Linked DNA regions of Aromatoleum aromaticum EbN1. The protein of the gene in region 2 binds, or shares a complex with, the protein of the main gene of each other region. Links are inferred from orthologs where the notes say so. Each region holds a gene or a part of one and is shown on either strand. Other genes may lie near its edges.

Evidence for each region.
Region 1: the proteins of accC (region 2) and accD are in contact, whole or in part, in a solved structure (PDB 8UXZ), measured with the Escherichia coli proteins. The link is inferred for Aromatoleum aromaticum EbN1 from one-to-one orthologs.

Annotation. Positions count from the first base shown.
Region 1 is NC_006513.1:2,825,634-2,829,109, reverse strand. What follows is about bases 1-2,944. They hold accD (acetyl-CoA carboxylase, carboxyltransferase subunit beta), read right to left. Parts: upstream 1,936-2,944; coding sequence 1,066-1,935; downstream 1-1,065. Other genes in these bases: trpB (tryptophan synthase subunit beta), read right to left, coding at 2,790-2,944; trpA (tryptophan synthase subunit alpha), read right to left, coding at 1,932-2,747; folC (bifunctional tetrahydrofolate synthase/dihydrofolate synthase), read right to left, coding at 1-1,045. In the rest of the region: more of trpB, read right to left, coding at 2,945-3,476.
Region 2 is NC_006513.1:873,891-877,942, reverse strand. Bases 544-3,530 are described here. They hold accC (acetyl-CoA carboxylase biotin carboxylase subunit), read right to left. Parts: upstream 2,726-3,530; coding sequence 1,361-2,725; downstream 544-1,360. Other genes in these bases: aroQ (type II 3-dehydroquinate dehydratase), read right to left, coding at 3,357-3,530; accB (acetyl-CoA carboxylase biotin carboxyl carrier protein), read right to left, coding at 2,855-3,307; prmA (50S ribosomal protein L11 methyltransferase), read right to left, coding at 544-1,338. Outside these bases: EBN1_RS04200 (DUF3426 domain-containing protein), read right to left, coding at 1-433; more of prmA, read right to left, coding at 433-543; more of aroQ, read right to left, coding at 3,531-3,848; EBN1_RS04175 (TlpA family protein disulfide reductase), read right to left, coding at 3,911-4,052. UniProt on the Escherichia coli protein: This protein is a component of the acetyl coenzyme A carboxylase complex; first, biotin carboxylase catalyzes the carboxylation of the carrier protein and then the transcarboxylase transfers the carboxyl group to form malonyl-CoA.

The sequences.
Region 1 (3,476 bases), 2.0 Mb from region 2 along the record:
TCTTGTCGCGAATCAGGCTGACGACCCCTTCAACGTCCTTGTCGGCGAGCATGCCGAATACTGCCCACGTCTCCGGAAAGTAGCCCATGTTGGAAAGATTCTCAGCCAGCACTCCGGCCGCCTGGGGGTTATGGGCCACGTCGAGCACTACCGAGGGCTTCCCCGCGAGCACCTGGAAACGCCCCGGCAGTTCGACCAGCATCAACCCCTCGCGCACCGCCTGCATCGACACCGGAATACGCTCGCGCAAGGTTTCCAGTGCCATCAGGACCGCTGCCGCATTGAGCAGCTGATTCGCCCCGCGCAGCGACGGGTACGCGAGCCCTCCGCGACGGGGGCCGCCCCGGCTCCACCAGGTCCACTGCGTGCGATCGCCCGAAAACCCGAAATCCTGGCCTACCAGCCGGAGATCGGCGCCGATCTGCCGGGCGTGCGCGATCAAGGATTCCGGGGGCAGCGGATCGGAACAGATCGCGGGGCGAGCGGAGCGGAAGATTCCCGCTTTCTCGAAGCCGATTTTCTCACGGCTATCGCCCAGATAATCCATGTGATCCATCGCAACGCTGGTGACGATGGCGCAATCCGGCTCGAACACATTGACCGCATCGAGGCGGCCGCCCAGGCCGACTTCGAGAATGATCACATCGAGCGGCTCGCGGCAGAACGCATGCCATGCAGCGAGCGTGCCCTGTTCGAAATATGTCAGCGGGACGTCGCCGCGCGCTCGTTCGACATGATTGAAAGCCGCAACGAGCGCTTCATCGCCGACTGCGCGCCCATCGATGCGCACCCGTTCGTTATAACCCAGCAAATGGGGCGACGTGTAACACCCGACGCGATAGCCTGCAGCGATCAGAATGGCTTCGAGCATCGCGCATGTCGATCCCTTGCCGTTCGTGCCTCCGACCGTTATCACCACCGCGCGGCTTTGGCTGTCGAGAGCGTCCCGGACTTGAGCAACCCGCTCCAGGCCGAGCCGGATCGGCTGTCCCGGGCGGCGCTCCAGCAGTTCCAGCCAGTCTTTCAGGGTTTCGGGAGATCGCATCGGGCGTCGTTCCGCTTGGCCTATACGCCGATCGCCGGCTGACGCGTCAGCAGCGTCAGCAGTTCGGCAAGCTTCGGCCGCATCTCGCGCCTGTCGATGATCAGGTCGATCGCGCCTTTTTCGAGCAGGAACTCGGATCGCTGAAACCCCTCCGGGAGGGTTTCGCGCACCGTCTGCTCGATCACTCGCGGACCGGCGAAGCCGATCAGCGCGCCGGGCTCGGCGATCACGACGTCGCCGATGAACGCAAAGCTCGCCGACACCCCGCCCATCGTCGGATCCGTCAGCAGCGTGATGAACGGCAGTTTGCGCTGGGCGAGCTGGGTGATCGCCGCAGTCGTCTTGGCCATCTGCATCAGCGAGAACAAGCCTTCCTGCATCCGCGCGCCGCCGGTCGCCGTGATGCAGATGAACGGCAGCCGCTGGTCGAGCGCAGCCTTGGCACCGCGGACGAAGCGCTCGCCGACGACCGAACCCATGGAACCGCCCAGAAACTCGAACTCGAAGCAGGCGACGACCACGGGGACGGTCAGGATCGCGCCCTGCATCACTACCATCGCGTCGGCTTCGGAAGTATCTGCGCTCGCCGCCGACAGGCGTTCCGTATAGCGGCGCGAATCCTTGAATTTCAGCGGGTCGACCGGCACCACTTCGGCGCCGATCTCGAACCGTCCCTCGGCATCGAGCAGCAAGTCGAGGCGCGCCCGTGCACGCAGGCGCTGGTGATGTCCACATTTCGGGCACACCATCTGGTTGCTTTCGAGATCCGATCGGTACAACACCGCTTCGCATGCGGAGCACTTGCTCCACAGCCCTTCGGGGATCGACTTGCGCGCAGCCGATTCCGCCCGCTTGATCTTGGGCGGCAACAGTTTCTGCAGCCAGCTCATCGCACGCTCCCTTCGACTTGGTCGAGCGCCGTGCGGACTTCCCTGAGGAAGGCAGTGACATTGGCGGCGAGCCGATCCCGCGGGCTGCGCTCGATCTCCTCGATGATGCGGCTACCGATCACCACCGCGTCGGCCACTTCGCCGATGCGCCGCGCCGACTCGGCATCGCGGATGCCGAAGCCAACGCCGACCGGCATGCCGACCTGCGCGCGAATCTGCGGAATGCGCGCCGCCACCTCGTCGAAATCGAGCGTCGCGGAGCCGGTGACGCCTTTCAGCGAGACGTAGTAGATGTAGCCGCTGCCGACTCTCGCGACGTCGCGGAAACGCTGCTCGGTCGAGGTCGGCGCGAGGAGGAAGATCGGATCCAGTCCGGCGTCTTTTGCCGCCCGCGCGAAGCTCTCGCACTCCTCCGGCGGGTAGTCGACGATCAGCACGCCGTCGACTTGCGCCTCGCGCGCGGCCGACACGAACCGCTCGACGCCCATCGCCTCGATCGGATTCGCGTACCCCATCAGGACCACCGGGGTCTCGGCGTTGCCGGTGCGGAACTCGCGAACGGTATCGAGCACCCTGCGCAGGGTCATGCCGTTGGCCAGAGCGCGTTCCGAGGCGCGCTGTATCGTCGGACCATCGGCCATCGGGTCGGAGAACGGAACGCCCAGTTCGATGATGTCGGCGCCTCCCTCGACCAGCGCGTTCATCAACGGCACCGTCAGCTCCGGTGCCGGATCGCCGGCAGTGATGAAGGGAATCAGCGCCCGCCGCCCGGTGACTTGCAGGCGCTGAAAAGTGGATTGGATTTTGGACATATTCGGTGTCAGGAATGCGGGTCGCGAGGCGACTCGTCAGGCTCAGAACTGGATGCCGGATTTCTCGGCGACGGTGTGCATGTCCTTGTCCCCGCGCCCGGAGAGATTGACCAGCAGGATCTTGTCCTTCGGCAACGTCGGCGCGAGCCTTGCCGCGTAGGCGAGCGCGTGCGACGACTCGAGCGCGGGAATGATGCCCTCCAGGCGGCACAGGTCATGAAACGCTTTCAGCGCCTCCTGGTCGGTGACGGTCACGTATTCCGCGCGGCCGCTGTCCTTGAGCCACGCATGCTCGGGTCCGACGCCCGGATAATCGAGGCCGGCGGAAATCGAATGCGTCTCGATGATCTGGCCGTCGTCATCCTGCAGCAGATAAGTCCGGTTGCCGTGCAGGACGCCGGGCTTGCCGGCGGTGAGGCTGGCTGCATGGCGGCCCGATTCCATCCCCTCGCCTGCCGCCTCGACGCCGATCAGGCGCACGTCGGGCACGTCGATGTAAGGATGGAAGATGCCCATCGCATTCGACCCGCCACCGACACAGGCGATCACGCAGTCGGGCTGCCGCCCCGTCATTTCCGGCATCTGCAGCAGGCATTCCTTCCCGATGACGGTCTGGAAATCGCGCACCATCAGCGGATACGGATGGGGCCCGGCAACGGTGCCGATGATGTAGAAGGTGTTGTGAACGTTCGTGACCCAGTCGCGCATCGCCTCGTTGAGGGCGTCCTT
Region 2 (4,052 bases):
TCGGCGCGATGCCGACGACGCGCGTGCGCCGGATCGGCGGCACGGGGTGACCTTCGGCCGCTGTGGCGTCCGTTGCGCTGGAAAAATGCCCGTCGCGTGGCACGACGGGTTCGCGGTGATCGCGTGCCTCGAACTCTGTTCGGTCATCAGCCCCCTGTCGTGTCACTTCCGGAGCCGAAGGCAGGTCGTCGAGGATGAAGAAGCGGTCGTCGCGCTCCGGAACCGATTCGACAGGGCGGGGCGCTGCGGCAGCGGGCGGTTGGGAAATTGCGGGTGGGGTGGGTGCCGATACGGCGGGCGCGACGTGCAGCACGCGATCGAGCGCATTGAACGACGCATAGCAGCGTCCGCAGCGCACTTCGCCGCGATGCGCGCGCAGTTGCTCGGGCTGCACCCGGAATACCGTCTGGCAGGCCGGGCAGCGCGCGAACATCACTGGCTCCCGGTTTGTCGCGGAGAGCCGCCTTCGAGCCGCGCCCAGCCTTCATGTACCGCACCGACGCGCAACGGCAGGAACGGCGCGTATGCCGCGATCACCTGTTCGGTCTGGGTTTCGAGCACGCCGGACAGCGCGATTCTGCCGCCGGGAGCGACCCGGGCGGCGAGCAGCGGCGCCAGCACGCACAGCGGATTCGTCAGGATGTTGGCGACGACGACGTCGAAGCGCGCGTCGAGTGGCTGGCGGGAGTGCTGCAGCCGCAGCGCGACGTGGTTGCGCGCGGCGTTATCGTGCGCGGCGTCGAGCGCCTTGTCGTCGATGTCGATGCCGAGCACGTCGCCCGCCCCGAGGCGCACTGCCGCGATGCCGAGAATGCCCGAGCCGCAGCCGTAGTCGAGCACGCTGTCGCCCGGCTGCACCGCGTCGCACAGCCACTCCAGGCACAGGCGCGTCGTCGGATGCGAGCCGGTGCCGAAAGCCATGCCGGGATCGAGCTCGATGTTGATCGCCGCCGGGTCGGGCGCGGCGTGCCACGACGGCACGATCCACATCCGATCGGTGACGCGGATCGGCTCGAACTGGCTTTGGGTGAGCTGCACCCAGTTCTGCTCGGCGATCTCTTCGAGCGTGAAAGGCGGCACCGCATCGAAGCCGGCGTCGGCAGCCGCGCGGGCGAGGGCGACGGTGAGGTCGGCGTCGGCATCGAACAGCGCGATTACGCGGCTGTGATCCCACAGCCCGACCGGATGATGCCCGGGTTCGCCGAACTGCGGCTTCTCGGCGTCGGTGCCGGCGTCGGCGTCCTCGATGCTGATCGACAGCGCGCCGGCGTCCATCAGCGCCTCGGACAGCGCTTCGGCCTTGTGCGCTTCGGCCTGCAAAGTTACCGAGATCCACATGATGTACGCGTCCGCGGCCTGCTCAGGCAAGATTCTTGACTTCGTTGCGTTCGGCGAGCTTGTGCTCCAGGTAATGGATGCTCGTGCCGCCCTCGACGAAACGTGCATCGAGCATCAGCTCCTGGTGCAGCGGCACGTTCGTCTTGATGCCTTCGACCGCCATTTCCGACAGCGCGATCCGCATCCGTCGGATCGCCTGTTCGCGCGTGTCGCCGAACGCGATCAGCTTGCCGATCATCGAATCGTAATGCGACGGGATCGTGTAGCCGTTATAGACGTGCGAATCGACGCGAATGCCAGGTCCGCCCGGCGTGTGCCAGTTCGTGATCTTTCCCGGGCAGGGCGTGAATTTGAACGGATCCTCGGCGTTGATGCGACACTCGATCGCGTGGCCGTGGAATTCGACGTGACGCTGGCGGAACCACAGCTTTTCGCCGGTCGCGATGCGGATCTGCGCCTGCACGATGTCGATGCCGGTGATCATCTCGGTGACGGGATGCTCGACCTGCACGCGCGTGTTCATCTCGATGAAGTAGAACTCGTCGTTCTCGTAGAGGAACTCGAACGTGCCCGCGCCGCGGTAACCGATCGTGCGGCAGGCTTCGGCGCAGCGCTCGCCGACTTTCGCGATGGCCTTGCGATCGATGCCCGGCGCAGGAGCTTCCTCGATGACTTTCTGGTGGCGGCGCTGCATCGAGCAGTCGCGTTCGCCGAGATAGACCGCGTTGCCATGTTCGTCGGCGAGCACCTGGATCTCGATGTGACGCGGGTTCTCGAGGAATTTTTCCATATAGACGATCGGGTTGCCGAACGCCGCCTCGGCTTCGGCACGGGTCGTCGCGACCGCGTTGAGCAGCGCCGCCTCGGTGTGGACGACCCGCATCCCGCGACCGCCGCCGCCGCCGGCCGCCTTGATGATGACAGGGTAGCCGACGGTGCGGGCGATCTTGACGATCTCCTTCGGTTCCTCGGGCAGCGCGCCTTCCGAACCCGGCACGCACGGCACTCCGGCGGCCTTCATCGCATCCTTGGCGCTGACCTTGTCGCCCATCAGCCGGATCGTGTCGGAGCGCGGGCCGATGAAGACGAAGCCGGACTGCTCGACGCGTTCGGCGAAGTCGGCGTTCTCGGACAGGAAACCGTAGCCCGGATGGATGGCTTCGGCGTCGGTGACTTCGGCTGCCGAAATGATCGCGGGGACGTTCAGGTAGCTCAGCGCCGATTGCGCCGGACCGATGCACACCGACTCGTCGGCGAGCTTGACGTACTTCGCTTCGGTGTCCGCGACCGAGTGCACCGCAACGGTGCGGATACCCAGCTCGCGGCACGCGCGCAGCACGCGCAGCGCGATTTCGCCGCGGTTGGCAATCAGGATCTTTTCAAACATGGGGTGCCTCCGCGGCGAAATCGCGCTCGGACGCTGCGCGTACCGCGCGATTTGGCTGCGCCGCTGCGCCGCCTGCCGGCGGCTGGTCACCACGGTTGGCGATCAGTATCTTTTCGAACATGAGGGCGTTCAGGCGATGATGAAGAGCGGCTGGCCGTATTCGACCGGCTGGGCGTTTTCGACGAGGACCGCCTTCACCGTCCCGGTGAACTCGGATTCGATTTCGTTCATCAGCTTCATCGCTTCGATGATGCACAGGCGGTCGCCGATGGCGACGGCCTGGCCGACGTCGACGAGGGGTTTCGCACCCGGCGCCGAGGCGCGATAGAACGTGCCGACCATCGGCGATTTCACGATCATGCCTTCGGGTGCGTCATCGACCGGCGGGGTCAGCACGATCGCCGGAGCCGGGGCAGCCGCAAATTGCGGCACGCTCGCCGGCATCTGCGCGAGGTAGTTCGAAACGGGGGCGGTGCTGTGTTTGGCGATACGGACTTTCTCTTCGCCCTCGGTGACTTCCAGTTCGGAAATGCCCGACTCCTGGACGAGGTCGATCAACTTCTTCAGCTTGCGCAGATCCATGCTGTTCTCCGAGCGGGGCGCCGCCGCACGGGGCGCCCGGGGGTTTGTGTCAGGGTTTCCGCAGCTGCGACAGCGCGTATTCGAGCGCCGCGAGGTAGCCGTACGGCCCCAGTCCGCAGATCACGCCGGCTGCACAGTCGGAAAAATAGGAGTGATGCCGGAAAGTGTCCCGGGCATGAATGTTGGAAAGATGCACTTCGACGTACGGGATCGCGACCGCGAGGAGGGCGTCGCGCAGCGCGACGCTGGTATGAGCGTAAGCGGCCGGATTGAGGATGATGAAGCTGATCTCTTCCAACGGCGATGCCTGTACCCGGTCGATCAGCTGGCCTTCGTGGTTGCTCTGAAACGACTCGACCAGGACGCCTTCGGCGCGTCCGCGGGCTTCCATCGCGGAGTGGATGTCGGCAAGCGTCGTGTGGCCGTAGACGTCAGGCTCCCGGGTGCCGAGAAGGTTGAGGTTCGGTCCGTGCAGGACCAGGATCCGGGGCTGCGGCGGGGGCGCGGCATCTGGGTTTTTACTGCGTTTTTGGCGCGTCATGCCGGCAAGTTTGCCGCAATTAGGCGCATTTTGTCCAGTGCCACGCGGCGCGCTCCGGTGAATTACTGGTCGAGGAGTGCGCGGATTTTGCCTTCTAGTTCACTACGATTCAAGGTGCCGAGCTTGATGTGCGCGATCTTTCCGGCACGATCGAAAATGATCGTGTAAGGCAGCGCCTGCACGGCATTTCCGAGCGCCCTCGTC